Regions from separate parts of the Shewanella sp. SM73 genome, predicted to be linked through region 2. Evidence: predicted binding sites of a transcription regulator. Region 2 holds the regulator's gene; each other region holds the start of a gene.
The links. Region 2 encodes sigma-54, which starts transcription at its own class of promoters, with help from an activator protein. Its sites were predicted from a motif close to GTTGGCACGNNNNTNGNNT; they were not measured.
Positions count from the first base shown of each region.

Region 1: a site for sigma-54 is predicted at 1,292-1,310, ahead of L5M51_RS15000 (flagellar assembly protein FlgT). Genes of this name have one in related genera too.
Region 3: a site for sigma-54 is predicted at 6,898-6,916, ahead of L5M51_RS04295 (P-II family nitrogen regulator). Genes of this name have one in related genera too.

Region 1 covers NZ_JAKKRY010000011.1:2,470-10,393, forward strand. The annotation lists gene L5M51_RS15000 (flagellar assembly protein FlgT) at 45-1,211, opposite strand; gene L5M51_RS15005 (FlgO family outer membrane protein) at 1,492-2,124, shown strand; gene L5M51_RS15010 (LPP20 family lipoprotein) at 2,121-2,573, shown strand; gene L5M51_RS15015 (flagella synthesis protein FlgN) at 2,701-3,126, opposite strand; gene flgM (flagellar biosynthesis anti-sigma factor FlgM) at 3,129-3,452, opposite strand; gene flgA (flagellar basal body P-ring formation chaperone FlgA) at 3,528-4,235, opposite strand; gene L5M51_RS15030 (chemotaxis protein CheV) at 4,441-5,361, shown strand; gene L5M51_RS15035 (CheR family methyltransferase) at 5,462-6,301, shown strand; gene flgB (flagellar basal body rod protein FlgB) at 6,445-6,849, shown strand; gene flgC (flagellar basal body rod protein FlgC) at 6,852-7,268, shown strand; gene flgD (flagellar hook assembly protein FlgD) at 7,293-7,924, shown strand, end outside.
Region 2 covers NZ_JAKKRY010000020.1:11,493-19,416, reverse strand. The annotation lists gene kdsC (3-deoxy-manno-octulosonate-8-phosphatase KdsC) at 1-383, shown strand, start outside; gene lptC (LPS export ABC transporter periplasmic protein LptC) at 380-940, shown strand; gene lptA (lipopolysaccharide transport periplasmic protein LptA) at 927-1,481, shown strand; gene lptB (LPS export ABC transporter ATP-binding protein) at 1,478-2,209, shown strand; gene L5M51_RS20500 (RNA polymerase factor sigma-54) at 2,317-3,795, shown strand; gene hpf (ribosome hibernation promoting factor) at 3,824-4,111, shown strand; gene ptsN (PTS IIA-like nitrogen regulatory protein PtsN) at 4,114-4,557, shown strand; gene rapZ (RNase adapter RapZ) at 4,554-5,408, shown strand; gene L5M51_RS20480 (HPr family phosphocarrier protein) at 5,395-5,670, shown strand; gene mgtE (magnesium transporter) at 5,915-7,279, shown strand; gene L5M51_RS20470 (molybdate ABC transporter substrate-binding protein) at 7,359-7,924, opposite strand, start outside.
Region 3 covers NZ_JAKKRY010000002.1:239,646-247,569, forward strand. The annotation lists gene L5M51_RS04265 (ABCB family ABC transporter ATP-binding protein/permease) at 1-1,254, opposite strand, end outside; gene L5M51_RS04270 (hypothetical protein) at 1,727-1,903, shown strand; gene aroG (3-deoxy-7-phosphoheptulonate synthase AroG) at 2,007-3,062, opposite strand; gene L5M51_RS04280 (tetratricopeptide repeat protein) at 3,413-4,606, opposite strand; gene L5M51_RS04285 (hypothetical protein) at 4,734-5,072, opposite strand; gene L5M51_RS04290 (ammonium transporter) at 5,251-6,501, opposite strand; gene L5M51_RS04295 (P-II family nitrogen regulator) at 6,512-6,850, opposite strand; gene L5M51_RS04300 (hydrolase) at 7,195-7,737, shown strand; gene nrfA (ammonia-forming nitrite reductase cytochrome c552 subunit) at 7,895-7,924, opposite strand, start outside.

The DNA.
Region 1 (7,924 bases), on a different contig from region 2:
TATACTGGTTTTATCTTTGATTAAAAGGCTTATGATTTAGTTGCTTAAATCTTAAGCGCTATGTCGTTTATCTGCACATTGTAGGCGGCATTTTGGTCTACAAGTACTGCGGTAGCGCTTTCTTCGCTTACTTGCTCAATTTTTACCGTTGCACGACTTTTGGTCGCGACGGCGCGCATTTCATTGAGTCTATCGGGTAAGTTTTGTTGTAATACTACTTGGAATTTATCACCGACACGAATGCCATGTTTACGGCCTAGATTTAATATAATCCTGTCTGCTTGTCGGCTAACGACTTGGCCAAGTAATGGCCTGCAATTAAGTGTGCTGTCTAAATCTCGGGTAGCTTGCAATATTAATTGAGTAATACTTTTTCCATAGGAGGAACGCCAGAATCTATTACTGTTGGGAGCAATGATAGCCTGTTCTTCAAATTCCCATGGGGCCGATGTGCTGTAGCTTTTGCTCCAGACCTCTTCGCCACTGATCCCATGATAGAGGCTGAGTTTGAATTGAAATTGCCTTAGCGGAGCTTCATCCCAAAATCCTAAGAAGGTGGGTTGTACAGGCTCTATCGATATATCAATGATCTGCGGTTGAAGAATATATTGGCTGTCGGTAATTTCACTGAGCCAGCTTGGGAGTCGATAACCGCGAATATCCACTAGGTCTTGTTCAATATCGAGTCGCTCGTTAGCATGGATGTGACTAAAGCCAGTTGAAGAGTAATCTTCTATAGTGTTCCCTAACGCCTCTGAAATGACCTCTTCAAAGCCTGAAAGTTGTCCATATCTAAGCTGAGAACGATCTTTTATTTGTGTTTGAGGTATTAAAATAGCGGCCTTTAATTGGCCATTAGGACACTGTTGTGTTGGATCATCATTTAGATCGAGGCGTAGGGATACATATATTTTATTTCCCTGAATTTGTTCACTTACGAGTTGGATGTTTATGGCTTGGGCGTTGCGATTTATCGCAAAGTTATTTTGTGTGAGGTTACCATTAGAGGTTTGTTGCTCGCTGGATATTTGAATACCTGTGCTTAATGTCGCATAGCTAACAGCTTGATTAATTGCTTCTTCCCTTGCTTGAGCTGTATTACCATTGATAATAGTTGCTTCTCCGCTGGCTTCTATCCATTCGGCTCTGGTGGGCAAAGAAAGTAGTAAAAGGCTCAAAATGATGAGCGAAGCTGAACCTGGTATGTGCATCAATTCAATCCTTATCGCTAAGCTAATGGCGATATTACCAATCGAGCCAGTTTTCTGACTCTTAACCTAATATGGCAATAAAGCAAATTTCGTGCCTGAGTATGAGAACTTTTGATAAAGTTTCCATTGTTACAGTCGATATACTGGGTAATAGAAGAATATTGTCGGACTGAGGTTAATATTGGTCCGAAGATTGCTGGTTTTTGTTACTCATTAAAAATTTGAAGCTTAGAAAGTGAGTCACTTGACTGCCAATGCACCCATAGATGAGGTAAATCCAATGCTAAAGCGTGTGATTATTCCCTTAACATTGATAATGTTAGGTGGATGTGTAGCTAAACCGGTTACGCCGCCCAAACCGAGTTTAGTGGATGGCAATGGGTTGCCGCCAACGGCAGTGATTAACCATTTAGCACAGCGAATAGTGACTGAGCTTGTTAAGCAAAATGATGCTTTGCGTTCTGATCAACCTATCGTAGTTGCAACACCAGTATTAGTGGGCGATTTGAATGGCACTAATGCGTTAGCGCAACAGTTACAGCAAGGATTAATGACGTCGCTCCATAGCTTTCAGTTTAATGTGGTGGATTTAAACTTAGCTGATGGCTTGAGAGTCACATCTGACGGGGATTTTATTTTGACGCGAGATTGGCAAAAATTGTCGAAAGATCTTCCTGTTGAGCATCTTGTCGTTTCGACTATGAGCGTAGTAACCAATGGTATGGCGATCAATACTCGGATTGTGAACATTAGTAACAATCGCGTGGTATCGGCATCTCAAACTTTTGTGACTCAAAAAGAGTTGGCAAACTACATGCAGCCTTCGGAGCAAATTGTGTCACAAAATGGCATCTTATATCGTCAGGCGAGTCCGGGCATGAATGAAGTACGTGTCTTAGGAGATGGAAAATGAAACACTACCTTTTATTACTTATCACGGGGCTAATGCTAACTGGCTGCGCTGCTAAAGATAGATATGTGCAATGGGAAGATGTGCCGCCGCCGAGTTTTCCTAAGTTAACGGCTATAGGATATGCGCCCTTAGCGACTCAACCGGCTAAAGAGCAATCACAAAGAGTGTTGATGGCTATGCAGGCATCAAAAATTGTGGCTTATCGTGAATTAGCGGAACAAGTTTATGGGCAGAAAATAACGGCAAACAGCAGTGTTAGTGATTGGATGTTGACGGACGATAATGTCAAAGCGTCAGTTTCTGGCGTGATCCGCGGCGCACGAGTCGTTAAGAGTTATCCAGCAGGCGAGCATTATGTGACTGAGTTAGAACTTGATTTTTCACAGGTTTGGGCGCTTTATCAACAACAGAACCGTCCACAACGAGTGAAGGAAGTGACGTATTTCTAGCGTTATTGAATGTATGTTCAACAGCATGTATTGAGCCGCGTATTAACGCGGCTTTTCTTTTTGTACAAGACATTAAGATCTAATCAGAGCTTAGAAAAGGGAATGCTAAGTGGGAGTGATGCGCTTGTTAGGCCTTTAAATCATTGCCTAAACTTGAGATAGTCGAGGTCTTGCCTTTATCGTTATAGGTGAGGCTGGAGGCGTTTCTACTGGCTTGTAAAGCTTGAGCAAAGCGATTTAAACTCGCTAAATTCATCTCAATTAAACTGGCATTTTGTTCGTTTAATTCTTTGCATTCAGTCAATGCGTCTTTGATCTCGGCCATTTTATGCACGAGTTCGACTTGCTGAGTGAGTAGCGATTTATCACTGTGTTTTGCCAGAATATCATCATTAGTCTTTAGTTCTTTCAGACATTGCGATTTTTCGTTAGCAAGGGAAAGCAGTAAATCGGCGTTTTGGTCAACCAAAGCGCCTTTTTCCTTGAGTATGATTTGCTTAAGAACAGCCAAATGGGCGTGTTGTAGATCTACCAGTTTAGCTATTTCAGTCATAGTTACTCTTTATTTAAGTCATTAAGTTCGGCTTCAAAACTTGCAATATTGGCAGCCAACTTTTCTGGGTCAATTTTATAGCGACCTTCGGCAATAGCTTGTTTGATTTCTGCTACTTTCTTTTGATCAACTTCAGGAAGGCTAGCCATTTTAGTCTGAGCTCCTTGAAGTTGTTGTGCCTGGGCCGTAATGACCACAGAGTCGCTTCTTTGTGGTGTTGTCGATTTTGTAGCAACTTGAGCAGATTGATCGCTGCTCGTTTTCGTTGCACCTGAACGAACTTGCGCAGTCGTTGCAGTGTTGAGTTTGCTAATATCAATTGCCATTTTAGGCTCCAGCGTCGTGTGTACGGGATTTCTTAACTGGGGTATCGGCAGCTTACAAAAAAGCTTTAGATTATTTTACATTCTTACTTCAACTTCGCCAATGCCTGTGACTATAGCATCTAGTTCTTTGTTTGAACTGCTATTTTTGACTCTGATCCGATCACCTTTATTGCCATCTTGTAGGGCTTCGCCCACTGTTTTGAGCTCGAATGAGCCAGAACGAACGTAGATAGATACCGAATCATTTTTACAAACGAAGCATAAGTTGTTGCTTAATATGGGATTATCTTTTGCTACTCGTCGTTTTACTCGCACGCCAGCCAATTTACTCGGGTCATCGAATTCGGCACCTCTCAAGCTATTTTGTTCAATGTAACGGACTTCTACTTGACTAGGAGAGATGAGTTCGCCTGGTGCTAAGATTTCGGTTGAGACAACAACGGGGAATAAGATATCCACCCGAACCGAGATATAGATTTGCCAAGGGTAAGCTAAGTCTTGTGTATCGCAGCTGACTTTTAAGGTGTTATTACGGCTAATTTCCCTATCGCTAGCCAGTTCAACTTTCATTGGAGACGAACATTGTGACGGCAGCATTCTTGCGTCAACCATCTGTGGCGAAATATTTACTTTGGCATTTTCTGGAACGGATATTTTTTCTGAAATAAGCGCTTTAGCTAATTCTGAGATTGCCGATACGGTGGGGACAATAGGCTCTGCACTCGCTAAAGCGGGCATGAAGAGGGGGAAAAGACTAAAAAAACAGACTAAATTTACTTTCATAATGAAGAGACTAGCTTGTAACGCCAGAATGCACCTATACTTTTATTAAGTTCGAAGCTGACTACTGTAATAATAATTTGCATCACTGTCAGAAGATTGACTCAGTTTCGACTATGTTTATCGATAGATAAGACGTAAGCAATTAATATGCCTATACTCAACTGAGTTATAGGGCCGAACATAAACAGAACAACAAGGCAGAGTTATGTCGAGTATTCTTGATTCAGTCAACAAACGAACCCAGCTCGTTGGACAAAACCGTTTAGAATTGCTGCTTTTTAAATTAAACGGTCGTCAACGGTTTGGGATTAACGTGTTTAAGGTGAAAGAAGTACTGCAGTGTCCACCACTGACCACTTTGCCTAAACTTAATCCTTATGTGAAGGGTGTTGCTCATATTCGTGGAACAACCATTTCAGTGATTGATTTGAGTGCGGCAACAGGGGGAAAACCTTTAGCAAGCACTGAAAACTGTTTCATCATTATTTCTGAATATAACCGCAGTGTTCAAGGCTTCTTGGTCAGTTCTGTTGAGCGGATCATCAACATGAATTGGGAAGCGATTATGCCTCCGCCGCAAGGTGCTGGCCGTTATTCTTATCTGACAGCTGTGACTGAAATTGAAGGTGAATTAGTTGAAATTCTCGATGTGGAAAAAATCTTAGATGAGATTTCACCAGTTAAAACGGCTATCAGTGAAGAAGCCAATGAAAAACTGACCCTCGACAGAACTCAGCATTATCATATTATGGTTATTGATGATTCTGCCGTGGCGCGTAAACAAATTATTCGTTCACTCGAGTCATTGAATTTACAAATTGATACCGCAAAAGATGGTCGCGAAGCATTAGATAAGCTTAAAGAGATCGCCAAAGAGATGGATAATGTGGCCGATGAGATCCCCCTCATAATCTCTGATATTGAGATGCCTGAAATGGATGGCTACACCTTGACCGCTGAAATCCGAGATGATCCTAAGCTTAAGCATATTAAAGTGGTACTGCATACTTCGTTAAGTGGTGTATTCAATCAGGCAATGGTTCAAAAAGTGGGGGCTAATGACTTTATCGCTAAGTTTAATCCTGACGAACTGGCCGCTGCTGTGAATAAGCATTTAAGTTTGTAATTGCTGTAGGTTAGTACCTAGATACGCTTTACGCTATAATCTCGACTTTATAACATGATGGTTTCGCACTGATTTTGGTGCTTGCTATAGGATTTAGGATGTGAATGTGCCAAATAAATCACTCGCTGAGGCTGAATATAATCAATTTCGGTTGTTCTTAGAGCAACACAGCGGCATCGTACTGGGTGAAAATAAGCAATATCTTGTGCGCAGTCGTCTTGCTCCTTTGATGGGCAAATATAACCTGCCATCCTTATCTGATGTGGTTAAGCATTCGATGAAGCCTACTGAGCGTGCGCTCAGAGCTGAAGTGATCGATGCTATGACGACCAATGAAACTCTCTGGTTTCGTGATCGTTATCCATTTGAGTTGTTGAATAATGTCCTACTACCTGAATACAGTCGTCTGGGGCGTCCGCTCAAAATTTGGTCTGCGGCTTGCTCGTCAGGCCAAGAGCCGTACTCATTGGCTATGACTATTCTTGAGTATCAACAGAAGAAGCCTGGTGCCTTGGCTGGTAGTGCTTCGATTCAAGCAACGGATCTATCTCCTTCCATGTTAGAACGCTGCAAAAATGCCGAGTACGATAGTTTGGCATTAGCGCGTGGTTTATCTGAAGAACGTAAGCGTCAGTTTTTTGATGCATTACCTTCAGGCAATATGAAGTTAAAGGATAATGTGAAGCGGTTGGTGAACTTTAGAGCGCATAATTTGCTTGAGAGTTATAGTCTACTTGGCAAGTTCGACATTATCTTTTGCCGCAATGTGCTGATTTATTTTGCACCAGAGGCAAAGGCAAAAATTTTGCGGCAATTCGCTGCCGCTCTCAATCCCAAAGGGATTTTATTTCTCGGTGCATCAGAATCTATCGCTGGTTTAACGGACGAGTTTGATATGGTTCGTTGTAACCCTGGCATTTATTACCAGAAAAAGACTTAACTCAGCCGCTCTAAAGAAAATTACCGACAATTGTCGGTAATTTTTTACCCATCACTTGCTCATCCTTATTGTTATTCTCAAAATTTTCCTGATGTTGGCACATGAATTGCTTTATTTTCGTGAGAACACGAGGAGGCAATTTTATGGCGATCAATTTTGATAATGCACTGGGTGTGCATCAATACACTCTCGGTATTAGAGCGCAGCGGGCAGAAGTCATTTCAAGCAATATCGCTAACGCAGATACGCCACATTACAAAGCCCGCGATGTTGATTTTTCTGCGGCAATGCAGGCCGCTCGAGGCCAACAGCAGCAGCGAAATAGTCTTGAAATGCAAGAGCCAGATAAGCATTTTGGGCTTGCGGAGTTGACTGGGCAATTTGTTAAGTTCCGTGTGCCAAATCAACCCGATACCGGTGATGGTAATACTGTTGATATCCAACAGGAACAATCGGCATTCATGCAAAATGCACTTGAATATCAAATGTCGCTAGGTTTTTTAGATAGTAAGTTTAGTGGCATGAAGAAAGCGTTGAGAGGGGATTAATCATGAGTTTATTTAGCATATTTGATGTTGCTGGCTCGGGAATGTCTGCTCAATCGGTCAGGCTAAACACCACCGCGAGCAACATAGCCAACGCGGATTCCGTCTCGAGTAGTGTAGATAAGACCTATCGTTCTCGTCATCCCATTTTTGAAGCCGAAATGGCTAAAGCCCAAAGTCAGCAACAAGCTTCTCAAGGCGTTGCGGTAAAAGGCATTGTAGAAAGTGATAAACCACTACTGAAAGAATATTCGCCCGATCATCCAATGGCGGATGCGGACGGCTTTATTTATAAACCGAATGTTAATGTCATGGAAGAAATGGCAGATATGATTTCTGCTTCGCGCTCATATCAAATGAATGTTCAAGTCGCTGAAGCAGCTAAGTCTATGTTGCAACAAACACTTGGGATGGGTAAATAACATGTGTTACTTAGGAGGTAAGCTGTGAGCCTCATTAATCAAATTAACCAAGCGTCGGCGCAGACGGCTCAAAATAAGAGTCAGCCAAATGCCGTTACGACGAATTCATCAACCAGCTCAACGGGTAATCCGTTTCTTGATGGCATACGTTTGCCAAAAGATTCAATAGTACCGGAAGCCAAAAGCCAGCAGTTAACTCAAGATGACTTTTTCTCGTTATTAAGCCAACAGTTATCGATGCAAGATCCCTTTAAGCCCGTCGACAACGACCAAATGATTGCGCAGATGGCATCATTCTCGACGGTTGATGGTATTACTAAGTTGAATAAGGAAATCGTTAATTTAAACGGTGTTATGACATCAAGCCAAGCATTACAGGCATCAGGACTTGTTGGTCGCAAGGTGTTGATCCCAACTGATACAGGTAACATTTCAGCTGAAAGCCCAACAATAAAAGGTGTGATTAGCACGCCAGCTAAAATTCCTGAAGTTACTGTACGTGTTGAGGATGAGAAAGGCCAAGTTGTGACCACCTTTAAAGTTGATGGCAGTAAGGGGGGAAATGTCGATGTTAACTGGGATGGCCTCGATAAAGATGGAAACCCTGTAACCGCAGGTAACTATACGATCAAGGCGAGTGGTTTAGTGGATGGGAA
Region 2 (7,924 bases):
TGCGCTCACTCCTCACCAGCGGTTTCAACCTCGCCGTGATCACAGGACGTCAATCCAAAATCGTTGAAAACCGTATGACAGCCCTTGGTGTTACCCATATTTACCAAGGCGTAGACAATAAGTTCGAGCCCTATGAAGCATTGCTCGCACTTTATGGTGTCACCCCAGAAGAAGTGGCTTATATCGGTGATGATATTGTCGATCTCCCCGTGATGAATGTCGTCGGTTTAGCGGTCAGTGTTGCTGACGGCCACCCCTATGTACGCCAACACGCCCATTTTGTGACTACGCTCAATGGTGGCCACGGTGCACTGCGTGAACTCACAGATCTGTTACTCCTAAGTCAAAATAAATTCACTTCGGCCCATGGAATGAGTATATGAGTCGTGTGACACTCGCAATTATCGCTTTTTTTGGAACTGCACTAGCGCTTTACTGGCAGGTCCAGAACAAACACAGCGGTGATTCCGATAACAGAGTAAAAGATCAAAATACCCCAGATTTCATCGTTGAAGATCTGCGCAGTGTTGAGTTCAATGAGCAAGGACTAGTGAATAGCCGTGTGACGGCGAAACACATGGAACATTATGATTCAACGAATCAAACTTTCTTTACTCAACCTGTTTATCTTGTTTATCCAGACCAAGGTAAAGCACAATGGCAGCTCAGGGCAGATCAGGGCAAGCTAAACAAGGAAACTGGCAAGGTTGTATTAGAAAATAATGTTATTATCGATGCCATTAGCCCAGAAGAACCGATTCAGACCTTGTCCACCAGTTATCTGGAACTCGATCTCAACACTATGATAATGACCTCTGACCGTACCATTTACGTCACAGGGAAAGATTTTAATATTCAAGGCCAAGGCCTTTATGCCGACCTCAACGCGCAAGAAGTGCAATTGACCAGTCAGGTAGTAGGAACATATGAAGCAAAATAACGTATTACTTGCCAGCCTAATGCTAATTATGAGCATGAGTGCTTTCGCGAAAGTCGGCGACTTAAAGCAAGAAGTCAAAATTAAAGCTGTGAGCCAAACTGCGGATATCAAAAACAACCAGATCATCTTCTTTGGTCCGGTGGAAGTTACCCAAGGCTCAATAAAAATCCAAGCAAATGAACTGCGTGCATTTTCCGCTGAAGGTGAAAATAGCAAAACTTTGGTCGCCACAGGCAACCCTGCTACGTATAGCCAGATATTAGACGATGGCCGTCCTGCATCGGCTAGCGCGAAAGAAATTCGTTACGATATGGCAAGCCGCACCTTAACGCTGAAAGGTATGGCGTCATTAGATCAAGCGGGTAGCCAAGTTACAGGCAATTTAATCCGCTATAACATGATTCAACAGAAATTGATGGCCGAGAGTACTGGCAGTGGTGACGATCGCGTGATCACTATTATTCAGCCTGAAAACTATCAAGATGATGCTAAATCAGACGCTCCGGCGGATAAACCTGTAAAAAAGCAGGACTCTAAATGACCCAAATCACCTTAAGAGCACAAAATCTGGCGAAAAGTTACAAGAGTCGCCAAGTGGTTAAAGACGTCAGTCTGACGGTAAAAACCGGTCAAGTCGTTGGCCTACTCGGTCCAAACGGTGCAGGTAAAACCACGACCTTTTACATGGTTGTCGGGCTAGTGAAGAGCGATAAGGGACATATCTTTATCGACGATGATGATTTAACCGCAGATCCTATGCATCTGCGTGCCCGCAAAGGCATAGGTTACTTACCGCAGGAAGCCAGTATCTTTCGTAAGCTAACTGTTCATGACAACATCATGGCCGTACTGCAAACTCGTAAAGAACTTAAAAACGAAGAACGAGAAGAAGAACTAGAACATCTGCTCGAAGAGTTTCATATCACCCACATCCGTGACAGCCAAGGCATGTCATTGTCGGGTGGCGAACGTCGTCGCGTCGAAATTGCGCGGGCTTTAGCCGCTAATCCTAAGTTCATTTTGCTCGATGAACCGTTTGCCGGCGTCGATCCTATTTCGGTTATCGACATCAAGAAGATTATCGAACAACTCAAAAGTCGCGGCCTTGGCGTACTGATCACAGACCATAATGTCCGCGAGACATTAGATGTATGTGAACATGCTTATATTGTGAGTCACGGAAACCTGATTGCCGAAGGAACTCCAGCAGAGATCTTAGACAATCAGCAAGTTAGGGCTGTGTACTTAGGTGAACAATTCAGGCTATAGTTAATCGAGCGAAGCCAATGGAGGCAATTTATACCGCCATTGGGCTTCACTCAAGATAATAATAAGCGACCTCATCCAACAATAATAACGTAGGGATCAGCGGTAACATGAAAGCGTCACTCCAGCTCAAACTGGGTCAACAGTTAACCATGACGCCACAACTACAACAGGCTATACGTCTGTTGCAACTGTCGTCATTAGAACTGCAGCAAGAGATCCAGCAAGCATTAGATTCTAATCCCCTTCTCGAGCTGGAAGAGGATCAATTCGACGCCACTAAAAACCCTGTAAACCAAACGCTATCCGATACGGATTTCAGTGAATCTAGCACTCTGCCACCAGAAAAAGACAGCTCCACCATAGACACGGCAGAGTCGCTAACCAAAGAATCCATGCCCGATGAGCTCCCCATGGACACCACATGGGATGAAGTGTTTACCGCCTCCCCAAACTCAGGCCCCGGCGGTAGTCGTGAAGACGATATGCCCTTCCAAGGCGAGACCAGTGAAGGGTTGTACGAACACTTAGAATGGCAAAAAAACCTCACGCCGTTTTCTGAAACCGATTTAGCCATTGCCACCGCCATTATTGATGCCATCGACGATCAGGGCTATCTCACCCAAAGCACTGAAGAAATTCTCGAAGCCATGGGCAATCCTGAAGTTGAGCTTGACGAAGTCGAAGCCGTACTCAAGCGTATTCAGCATTTTGATCCCATAGGCGTTGCCGCCCGCGATTTAAGTGAATGCCTGCTGATCCAACTGTCGCATTTCGCCGCTGATACTCCCAACCTAGAAAACGCCCGTATGCTGATCAAAGATCATTTAGATCTGATCGCCGCCCGAGACTTTAGGTTATTGATGCGTAAGACTAAATTAAAAGAAGATGAATTAAGGGATGGTATAGCACTTATCCAAACCCTCAATCCTCGCCCAGGTTTGTTGATCACGCCCAATAATGACGAATACGTTATCCCAGATGTGTCTGTGTCGAAGAAAAATGGCCGCTGGGTTGTTGAGCTTAATCCTGACTGCATGCCCAAAATCAATGTAAATCAACATTATGCTTCTATGGCACGCAGTACCAAAAACCAAGCCGATAGCCAATTTATTCGCGGCCATCTGCAAGAGGCTAAATGGTTTATTAAGAGCCTAGAAAGCCGTAACGATACTTTGCTTAAAGTTGCTAATTGCATAGTGCAATATCAGCAAGGTTTCTTTGAGTACGGTGAAGAAGCCATGAAGCCTATGGTGCTTAACGATATTGCCGAAGCGGTAGAAATGCATGAGTCCACCATCTCACGGGTCACAACTCAAAAATACATGCATACCCCTAAGGGACTTTTTGAACTAAAATACTTCTTCTCTAGCCACGTCGGTACTGACGATGGTGGTGAGTGCTCATCCACAGCAATCAGAGCCTTTATAAAGAAACTGGTGGCAGCGGAAAACCAGAAAAAACCATTAAGCGATAGTAAGATGGCACAACTTCTGGCAGAACAAGGGATCAACGTAGCCCGCAGAACCATTGCGAAGTACCGAGAGGCTATGCTTATTCCACCTTCTAATCAGCGTAAAAGTTTATAACCTACAGTGGATATCGGAGGACGTTTCTATGCAAATAAACCTAAGTGGACACCATGTCGAAATTACCGAATCGTTACGTGCATATGTAGAAGAAAAGTTTTCAAAACTTGAACGCCATTTCGAACAGATCAATAATGTGCACGTTGTGCTCAATGTTGAGAAAATGCAACAGATTGCCGAAGCGAGAATAAACCTCATAGGTGGTGAAGTTTTTGCTACTTCAGAGCATGCTGACATGTATGCCGCTATAGACGCCCTGATTGACAAGCTTGACCGTCAGGTTATTAAACACAAAGAGAAGTTAACAAAACACTAATAATGGAACTTTGTACCATACTGCGGCCGGAGTGCACTACCTGCGCCACTCCGGGCAGCAAGAAAAAGGTACTGGAACTCATCAGCGACTTAGTCGCTGCCCAGTACCCGACCCTCTCATCTCAAGAGATATTCGAAAGCCTAGTGGCGCGCGAAAAGATGGGGAGCACAGGTATAGGTAACGGCATCGCCATTCCACATGGTCGACTAGCCGATATAGATCAGCCCATTGCCATACTAATTAAGTGTGAAGAGCCGATAGCATTTGATGCTATCGATAAGCAACCTGTTGATATTTTATTTGCACTACTGGTGCCTGCAGACCAATGTCAGCAGCACTTAAGTACCTTGTCTTGCATGGCCGAAAAGCTGAGCGACAAGCAAATATTAAAGCAATTACGCAAGACGCATGATGAAACGGAACTCTATCAGGTAATCACTGGATGAAACTGGTCATAGTGTCGGGCCGCTCAGGCTCAGGCAAATCTGTCGCCCTTAGGGTACTCGAAGATCTCGGCTATTATTGTGTCGATAACCTTCCCTTGCCATTGATTGGCAGTTTGCTTGAGCAACTCAAAGGCAGTAACGATCTCGTCGCCATCAGTGTCGACGTGCGTAACATGCCTGAGCAGGATAAGGTCTTAGTAAAACAACTCGCTAGCCTACCTCCAGATACTGAGTTAACGAGCTTCTTCCTTAACTCCAGCGATAAAATTCTGCTCAAGCGTTACAGCGAAACCCGCCGTTTGCATCCTTTGTCGAAGAGCCGAGTGTCTTTGCAAGAAGCGATAAAGCTGGAGGGGAAACTGCTCGAGCCTATGTCAAAACTGGTCGATCACTACATAGATACGTCGAATCTGAATATCTATGATTTAAGCGACCAAGTCAGACAAATTCTCCTTGGTAGTGTCGATAAAGAACTCGTGATCAACTTCGAGTCCTTTGGCTTTAAGCACGGAATGCCCACCGAAGCAGACTTTATGTTCGATGTACGCTTTCTGCCCAATCCCCACTGGGAGTTGGCGCTGCGGCCATTGACTGGCTTGGATGAACCCGTAGCTGAGTTCTTAAATCGCCAACCACTGGTCAATAAGTTCATCTGGCAAATCGAAAATTTACTGGAGACTTGGCTGCCGCACCTCGAGCGTAACAATCGCAGTTATTTAACTGTGGCCATTGGCTGCACAGGTGGACAGCACAGATCGGTTTACGTCGCAGAGCAATTGGCCAAACGCTTTAGTAACGGTAAACATAAAGTGTATGCCCGTCATCGAGAGCTCAATAATGCCAAAGCTTGAACGTCAGATAACTATCTGTAATAAGCTCGGTTTACATGCCCGTGCCGCCACTAAGTTGGTGGTACTGGCTTCCGAGTTTGATGCGACCATCACCTTAATCCAAGGCGATAAACAAGCATCGGCCGCCAGTGTACTTGGCTTACTGATGCTTGAAACTGGTATGGGTAAAACCATTAAGCTTATCGCCGAAGGCCCAGATGCAGAGCCGGCTCTCGATGCCATTTGTGCCTTAATCGACGCTAAGTTTGACGAAGCCTGTTAGTTTCACTTCACACTAAGCACTTCATCGTTAGTTTCACTTCATGTCTAGTTTAAAAAACTTGCCATTCAGACATGGCAAAACATTTGTCGCTCGACGATACAAGCTACTGGCGATTACACTAGCGGTCATTGCGCTGGCCTTACCTTAGCCGCCTTAATCTGTGTCATCGACTGACGCTTAGTCACCGCTAAATCCTAGCCCAACACCAAGATCTCAAACCAATTTGCCGCACAATGGAGGACAAATGCCCGTAGATAATGTAGAAAACGATCACACCGGACATAGTCTTGACCAGTTAAACCAAGCGCTTAGCAGCGGCATGTTCGTACACGTGCGCAATATGCTGCAAAAAATGGCCGCCTCAGATATCGCGCTGATCTTAGAATCATCACCGCCAAGTGCCAGACAAGTACTGTGGCAGCTCATCGATCAGGAACAAATAGGCGACATACTCGATGAGTTGAGTGAAGAACTCAAAGACCCACTGATCCGCAGCATGAGCCCTGAGCGAGTCGCGAAAGCGACAGCAAGCATGGACACCGACGATCTCGCCTATATTCTGCGAAGTCTTCCCGACGCCGTTTACAAACAAGTGTTGCAGTCGATGACGGAGCAAAATCGCCTGAGGGTAGAACAAGCCCTATCTTATCCAGATGAGACCGCCGGCAGCTTGATGAACACAGATACTGTCACCCTAAGACCCGATGTGAATATCGATGTGGTGCTGCGCTATCTTCGGCAAAGGGGCAACCTACCCGACACCACAGATACCTTATATGTGGTCGACAAACAGGACAAAGTCCTTGGCGGTGTGAGGCTGGCAGATCTGCTGACTTGCGCGCCAAGCACCACAATTCGCAATATCATGGATCCCAATATTCAAAGTATTCCGGTGAGCATGTCCGACAGCGAAGTCGCGCAGAAATTCGAACGCAATGATTGGGTATCGGCACCTGTCGTCGACTGTGATGGTAAGCTGCTCGGGCGTATCACAATCGATGACGTAGTCGATGTTATCCGCGAAGATGCTGAACATTCCATGATGGGTATGGCGGGGATGGACGGAGATGAAGATACCTTTGGTCCTGTGCTAAAAAGTACCCTACGTCGCTCGCTCTGGCTCACCATTAACTTATTCGCCGCCCTGCTCGCCTCGTCGGTCAGCAATATGTTTGAAGGCACTATTGAGCAATTTGCCACTATCGCCATCCTAATGACGATTGTCCCTAGCATGGGCGGTGTTGCCGGTAATCAGACCTTAGCGCTCGTGATCCGTGGTATTGCTTTAGGCCATATCGGCCAAAGCAACGCCCGCTGGCTTATCGGTAAAGAGCTATCGATTGGTTTTCTCAATGGCTTGATGTGGTCGATTTTAGTCTTTGTCGCCGTGTGGCTATGGAAGGATGATATGGCACTGGCGGGCTTAATTGGTAGCGCCATGCTGATCAATATGACAGTAGCTGGGCTTGCAGGTGCGAGTATTCCATTGATTTTAAAACGACTTAAAATCGATCCTGCCCTCGCTGGCGGTATGGTGCTCACCACAGTCACTGACGTGGTTGGCCTGTTCGCCTTCCTCGGGTTAGCGACGCTCTACTTGATGAACTAACGCTTTAACAGTTTGAGCTAATAACAAAAACGGCACCTCAAAGGTGCCGTTTTTTATCCCGCAGGAAAACTAAAGAAGGCTATTTTGCCGGAGGTTGGAAACCATAACTGCTCAAAATCGCTTGGCCTTTGGTCGATAGAATAAACTCAGCTAACGGCTTAGCGGCAGTATTAGCGCCTTGTAAAACCAGTAAACCATAGTCGGCACCCACGGCGAGTTCCTGCGGTAAGTCGATGATTTGTAAACTCGGCACTTCTTTTTTAGCCAGCACAGCATTAGTGCAATAGGTTAAAAAGATATCCGCTTGCTTGTTTTCCATCACCCAGCCATAGGGGTTGCGATCTTTAGGCGGTTTAACGCTCTCAGGGCCGCCCGTCAGTTGTAATGCCTTGGTCTCTAACGCGGCTTTCGCATTGGGTTTTACCGCTTCGGCCTTAGCAAAAACGGCCCAGGCATAATCACCCGCGGGGTCGGCTTTCGGGGTTGAGGTACCGACTTTAATCTTAGGATCTAACAAGGTATCGAGTAACGTCGCACTCGTCACCTGAACTGTGTCTTGAGCAATGGCGCAGAGTTGATTACGGGCAAACATTTGCACTGCTTCGCCCTGACCTGAATCCACTAATGCCTGTGGATGTTTCATAT
Region 3 (7,924 bases), on a different contig from region 2:
GCGGATATCTTGTCCATCGATTTTAATTGCACCTTGGTCCACATCGTAAAATCGAAATAGCAGTTTAATCAGGGTCGATTTACCTGCACCACTATCACCTACAACAGCCACCTTTTTACCGGCTTCAACCTTAAAGCTCACGTCCCGCAGAATTTGCCGCTCATCGTAGCTAAAATTAACATTTTCAAATATCAACTCACCCTTAGTGGGTTGAAAATCGAGTGCTTGGGGTAAGTCGACTATCATAGGATGTTTATCGAGCAGGCTAAACATGCGCTCAATATTGGCTAACGCGCCGCGAATTTCGCGATACACAAAACCTAAGAAGTTAAGGGGTAAAAAGAGCTGCATCATAAACGCATTAATCAACACAAAATCACCTAAGGTCATATCGCCATAGGTAACTCTGTATGCCGCCAGCGCCATCATAGCCGTCATCGCCAAAGCGATAATCACAGCTTGTCCACCATTGAGCGCAAACAAAGATAAACGATTCTTACGCTTAGCGACTTCCCACTGTTCAAGCGCTTGGTCATAGCGCTGCGACTCATACTTTTCATTATTAAAATACTTCACCGTTTCATAGTTCAGCAAGCTGTCGATGGCGCGGGTATTCGATAACGAGTCAGCCTTGGCCGCATCACGTACATACTCAGTACGCCATTCGGTCGCGACCACAGAAAAAATAATATAAGCCAGCACAGCAACAAAAGTGATTGCCGCAAACGCAATGCCATAGTTATAGAAGAAAATGCCGATCACCATGACAATTTCGAGCAAGGTTGGCACTATGTTGAACACCATAAAACGCATGAGGAAACTCACGCCGCTGGTGCCGCGTTCAATATCGCGGGATAGGCCGCCGGTTTTGCGCTCTAGATGAAAGTCGAGGTCCAGTCGGTGTAAATGGTCGAATACTGCTAAGCCTAAACGGCGGATCGCCCGCTCGGTTACGCGGCCAAACAAGGTATCGCGGATCTCCCCCGTAATCGCCGTTAGTAAACGTACCGCACCATAGGCCAACACTAATCCTACGGGCACACTGAGGGCTTGCGCGGTTTTATCGGCATCTAAGGTGTCGACCAAATGCTTCAGAATAAAAGGTAGAGCCACGCTGGTCAGCTTAGCGATGATGAGGCATGACATCGCCAGCGCAATACGGCCTTTGTATTCCAATAAGTAAGGCCAAAGCAGTTTCATGACGTGCCAGTTTAATTTATCGACTGGACCTTCAAAATATAACGTTGGGCGCATAGGACATAACCTTGAATGAGTTATGCCAATTGTAACAGTTCACACCGAACATAAGCTAAGCGAAACTAGCAAAGTCTGAATAAAATCAATCAGATTTTCCTGACAGACAAATAGACTTATTCACGACATACTCAGCTGCTATTTTGATTGCATTTAAAGTCAAAACATCATACTTACGCATTACACTGGCGTATTCACAATAAATGAATTTATACTGATTTGTGTTCAGGCATGTACCGTTTTACTTAACCTCAGAGCCGTATGTAGGAGGATAAGAGTGCAATGGAAGAAGGCTTGGCACAGAGTTGCTGCTGTTGATTATTTTTGCAGTTTTGCCCAAAATGCCATGGAGGCGGTTATACAAATCAATAGAATTTGTTAACCTCTACGCGCTAGATTTTGCGATTCATACGCCCAAGTTCTAGCGAGAACATTAAGACAAACAAATTAAATTAAGATCAAAGGAAGCTTTATGTTGGATTCCGCTAAAGTTCAATACCCGCCATTACCACTGATCCAAACTTGGGTGTGGATGATGATCGAATCAGGCAATCCAGAGATACAAGATAAAGGTAGAAACAACCTTATTGCCGCCTTTGGTAGCTTAGCCAAAGCAAATGAATACATTGTTGAAATAAGCAATAAATAGATAAAACAAAGGCGCCGGGATAGCGCCTTTGTTTTTACTTAACCCGCAATCGTTAACGGCTAACTCAGGTATAGTTGCGGCTTATGTTCGCTCGAGCAGACAATTAAACCTGACGGCGTTCGATAATGCTTTGGTTCAAAATGGCTAACAGACGCTCGGTATCATCCCAACCAATACACGCATCGGTAATACTCTGCCCATAGCATAACTCTTGACCTTCAATAAGATCTTGACGACCTTCCACTAAATGGCTTTCTACCATAACACCAAAAATAGCAGTATTTCCCGCCGCCACTTGACCAGCGACATCTTCAGCAACCACTAACTGACGTTGATACTCTTTACTACTATTCGCATGGCTAAAGTCGATCATGATGTTGTCGGCAAGCTTGGCTTTTAACAATTGCTGGCTAATCTCAGTGACATGCGGCGCACTATAATTGGGCTCGCGGCCACCCCGTAAAATAATGTGGCAATCAGGATTGCCCTTAGTCGAAACGATCGCCGAATGGCCCAACTTAGTCACAGATAAAAAATGGTGTGGTGCATTGGCAGCACCTATCGCATCAATAGCAACTTTGATCGTGCCATCAGTACCATTTTTAAAGCCGACCGGACAAGAAAGACCCGAGGCTAACTCTCTGTGTACTTGAGATTCTGTCGTACGGGCGCCAATGGCTCCCCAGCACATTAAATCAGCCATATATTGTGGGGTGATCATGTCAAGAAACTCACCCGCGGTTGGCATACCGCTGTCGTTCAAATCCACTAATAATTTACGGGCGGTGCGTAAACCATCATTGAGTTTAAAGCTGTTATCCATGTAAGGATCGTTAATCAGCCCCTTCCAACCCACTGTGGTTCTTGGTTTTTCAAAATACACTCGCATCACAATTTCGAGTTGATCTTTATAACGTTCACGCAGTGAGACCAAACGCTGTCCATATTCCAACGCAGCTTTGGGATCGTGGATAGAACAAGGCCCAATCACCACTAATAGACGATCATCAGACTTAGCCAGAATATTATGGATACTATTACGCGCATTAAACACAGTCGCAGAGGCTTTTTCGGAAGCAGGAAATCGTTCAAGAATCGCGATAGGTGGAAGTAACTCTTTTACTTCTTTAATGCGAACGTCATCATTTTGGTAATACATAATTTTACTGCTCCAACGCTGGTGTTTAGGCTATTTCTATCGCTGCGATAAGGGATCTCAACTGCAATACTGAGTTCAATTTATCGAGTCTCAAGCGCCAATGCAACCAAGTTGTCTCCATTTCAAAAAATCAAATATAACTTATTGTTTTAATATATTTAAAAAAAATCAAAATTCAAATATGCCAGCTAACTCACGGCCTTGATGAACAAAATCGAATATGGCGGATAAAAAGGAATAAACATATTTACTGCAAGTGTATTTAGGTGCCCTATATTAGCAAGCAAAGATGTTTACCCGTAATAAGCTTAATTGATGGCCAGCGCTCTATAGAAAAGAGCGGGCAAATGCTAATGCTGTAACATGACTTGTAACTTGCTCTGATAGCGTTGACGCTCTGACTCATCTCGGCTCAAAGCCAAGGCTTTATCCATATTCAGTTTGGCACGCTTTTCGTCCCCCAGCGCCCAGTAGGTTTTAGATAAACCGAAGAAGAACTCATGACGATAATCCGCTTTTGCCAACGCCCTTTGATACCAAGCCAAGGCCTCGTCGTATTGATGCTCATCATAGGCTTGCTGCCCCATGTCATAGTAATAATAGGGATTACGTATTCGCGCTAATTCAAGCACTTTATTAATTTCGGCCCATTCATCAAGCCGCCCCTGCTCCCCTAAAATCAAGGCTAAGTTATAAAGCGTTGTCAGATTTTTCGCATCAAACTTGAGTGCATAGCGATAAACCTGTTCGGCCCGCTTTTCATCACCTTTATGCCGGTAAATAATGGCGAGCGTGTTGAGTGAAGGAACAAACTGGCCGACTTTTAAACCCACTTTAATCAAGGCATAGGCCCTGTCTAAATCACCGTTCACCAAAGACTCTGCCGCCATATTGTTGTAAAACATGCTGATTAAGGTCTGCCGATCCACTTGGGTTTTACCGTATCCCCGTAGAGCTCGCTCTGGCATAAAGTCCACTAAAACTGCGGTAGATGACACATAAACTGAATGTGCGTTTTCAGGTGGAAGTAAGCGTAAATTCACATGCCCATTGATTAAATAGAAATCACCTTGCTTATCCCATACGGGTTCTATCGCAATATCTTGATACTCAGCACTCACATTCAATATGTCCGCTAACGCAGAAGTCATGACCACTAAAGACATGCAATTACCCGCCTTTTGGGCGTAGGTTTCACGGGCAATTTGGGTCAGATTATCTTGATATCGAAAATCAATGTTAGCGCTATTGGTTTGACTCGCATTAATATAACTAGCTAACCATTCATTGGCTAACATGTTGTTATTGTGTGACAAAGTGTATATCCCATAGCGACGTTTTACGTCTGTTACGACCTCGGGTGGCAGATAAAAAATATCCGCAACAGAAGGAATATCGGCCACAGGGGTAAACAGTGAATCGGCAAGTAACGACTCAAGATCCGACGGATTAGGCTCAATGGTCGTCGAGCTACAAGCAAACAATTGACTGAATACAACGCTCAAGATCGTACTCAAGTATACGGCTCGGAATAGTTTCGACATACGTCCTCCCACACCATTAGCTCCTATTTGAGCTTATTACAAATGGCGAAAAAGACGACATAAAATGGTTACAAAAAATAATAATCGCGATCGATTGAAAATAATTGCAAATAATTTAACGAATTAACTATTGCGAAGGTCGGTCAACTTCTATGTATAACTCACGCTGCTGATAATCATACGGCCGATAGTTATGCTCTCCACAGGTAAAATGTCGATAGGGTTTCATGACCGTAACGCAACCTGAGGGTAAAGCCTGCAGAATTTGGATTTGCTGCTGGCGACGAAGTGACTCCTGCCATTCAAAATCCTTGAGCACTTGATCACGCACGGCAAAGGCATCGACAGGCTCACTTGAGCGATTAACGATCACTTCTCCTGCAAAGGCAGAAACCGATATCCAGCCAGAAATGACGATAAGACTTAGTCGCGAAAATTGACCTATTGTTTTTATATTCAAGCTCATAGAACACTCCTTAATTTATGCAAGAAAACAGAATTGCTCAGTAATTAAGCTTATGACCCTGTGCTAAAACTTCAATCACAGTGATTACCCATAAAAAAGCAGAGCCTAGGCTCTGCTTCACTATCCCTCGATCCAAGCTAAGCATCAAGGTGAATCACGCATTAATGTGCAAGTTTAATCAGCCCGCATTTTTGACCGTAACAAACTCAGGATAGGCATCAATACCGCAGTCAGAAGCATCCATACCGTTGTATTCTTCTTCCTCAGTAACACGGATCCCCATGGTTATCTTAATCACATACCAGACAGCAAATGATGAGCAGAATACCCAAGTGAAAATGATCGCTGCCCCCGTCAACTGTCCGGTAATAGTTGCATTGGCATTGGATAATGGCACACACATTAAGCCGAGGAAACCAGCCACACCGTGTACTGAAATCGCACCGACGGGATCGTCAATCTTAATGCGATCTAAGCCCACAATCGAGAACACCACCACACCGCCCGCCACTAAACCAATCACACCCGCCATTAACAATGAAGGCGAGAGAGGATCTGCCGTAATCGCCACTAATCCAGCCAAAATACCGTTAAGGATCATGGTCAAATCCGCTTTACCCCAAATCATCTTACACACGATAAGAGCTGAGATGGCACCAAAAGCCGCTGCGGTATTGGTATTCACAAACACTTTCGCCACTGAGCTTGCATTCGCCGCATCCGACACCATTAATTGCGATCCGCCGTTAAAGCCAAACCAGCCCATCCACAGAATAAACATACCTAAGGTTGCCATTGGCAAGTTAGAGCCTGGAATAGGATTCACTTGGCCATTAGGCCCGTATTTACCCTTACGCGCACCGAGCAATATCACGCCAGCAATCGCCGCGGTCGCCCCCGTCATATGCACAATACCGCTACCAGCAAAGTCTACAAAGCCCAGTTTAGCGATAAAACCTTGGCCCCAAGTCCAATAACCTTCTACTGGATAGATAACCGCTGTCATCACCACAGAAAAGAACAAGAAAGCCCACAACTTCATCCGTTCCGCCACAGCACCAGAGACAATTGACATCGCCGTTGCCACAAATACAACTTGGAAGAAGAAGTCAGATTCTAATGCATGGCTCGCATCTGCTGATTGCGAACCAATTAAGGTGCCAATTGACGGTAACCAGCCACCTTCAGTGTTATCCACATACATGATGTTATAGCCAACCAACAGATACATCACACAGGCAATCGCGTACAGCACAACGTTCTTAGTTAAAATTTCAGTGGTATTTTTAGAGCGAACTAAACCCGCTTCTAACATAGCGAATCCCGCCGCCATCCACATGACTAAAGCGCCAGAAATCAAAAAGTAAAAGGTATCGAGTGCAAAGCGTAGTTCAGTGACTGTGCCGCCTAATTTCGTTAATTCTTCCATTGTCAGCCCCTTATAGCGCTTCAGTATCAAGTTCACCCGTACGGATACGGATAGCATGTTCTAAATCAACGACGAAGATCTTACCGTCACCAATTTTCCCCGTATGGGCCGCAGTGGTAATGGCCTCAATCAACATGTCGAGATTTTCAGCCTTAGTGGCAATTTCTAGTTTTACTTTTGGCAAAAAATCCACCTGATACTCGGCGCCGCGATACAACTCTGTATGCCCTTTCTGACGGCCAAAACCTTTCACTTCGGTCACCGTCATGCCCTCAATACCAATTCCGGCGATAGCTTCACGGACATCATCCAACTTAAACGGCTTGATGATAGCGCTGACTAGTTTCATCCTGACCTCCAAAAAAACGCGATTGTTATTAACTTGTATCAAAGGTAATTCAATCATTAGGCCAACAATTTAATCTATTGATTATTATTGGTTTAAATTGTTTAACACTATTTTTTAAGGTTAAAAATGCACCATAATCGAGCACTAACTGGTGCGATGCACTCTTTTAGTGAGCAGTTTAAGTGCGACAGCTATTCGACCTTAGGCCTATTGGTAACAAGGTTAAATTAGGGTCTACTGGGGGAAGCGTAAATCGAGATGAAATCTGAGCATCACAACACAAGCTCTTAGACAAAAGCGAAGATCATCACTAAGACAATCATCAAGCGCAGAAGGAAGGCCCGATGTTAAAACCAGAAGAATGTGTTCTCGTTATTGTCGATGTGCAAGGAAAACTTGCACAAATCATGGATAACAGTGACAAGCTGCATCAACAACTACAGACCTTAATCCAAGGCGCACAATTATTTGAAATTCCAATACTGTGGTTAGAACAACTACCCGATAAACTCGGAGCAACTAGCACTGAGCTGCAAACCTTACTTGCGAAAACCAGCTCACCCATTGCTAAGCAGCATTTTAGCGGCTGGCACTGTGACGCGTTTGCAAAGGCATTAACTAAGACGAATCGCAAACACGTCATAGTCGCGGGTATTGAAACCCATGTGTGTGTTTACCAAACCTGTTGTGACCTTATCGAACAGCAATATTCGGTGCATTTAGTCGCCGATTGCGTATCGTCACGCAGTGCTGAGAATAAACAACTTGGGATCCAAATGATGACGGCCAGGGGCGCCCTATTAACTAACGTGGAATCGCTATTATTTGAATTACAACATCAAGCCCAAGGCGAGCAATTTAGGGCGTTATTAAAACTGATCAAATAGCGATTTAGCCCGTGGTATTCACTCGGCCAGCATGATCAACGCCTGACATTACTCGATATTTTTTCCATAAAAAAGCCCCCGCTGAGTCAGCGAGGGCTTTTGTTTGCATGAGGGGTTAGCTCATATCGAAAACTCAACCACGATTGATTAAAAAAACCTACTTATAAGTGGCTTCGCGTTTTTTCGC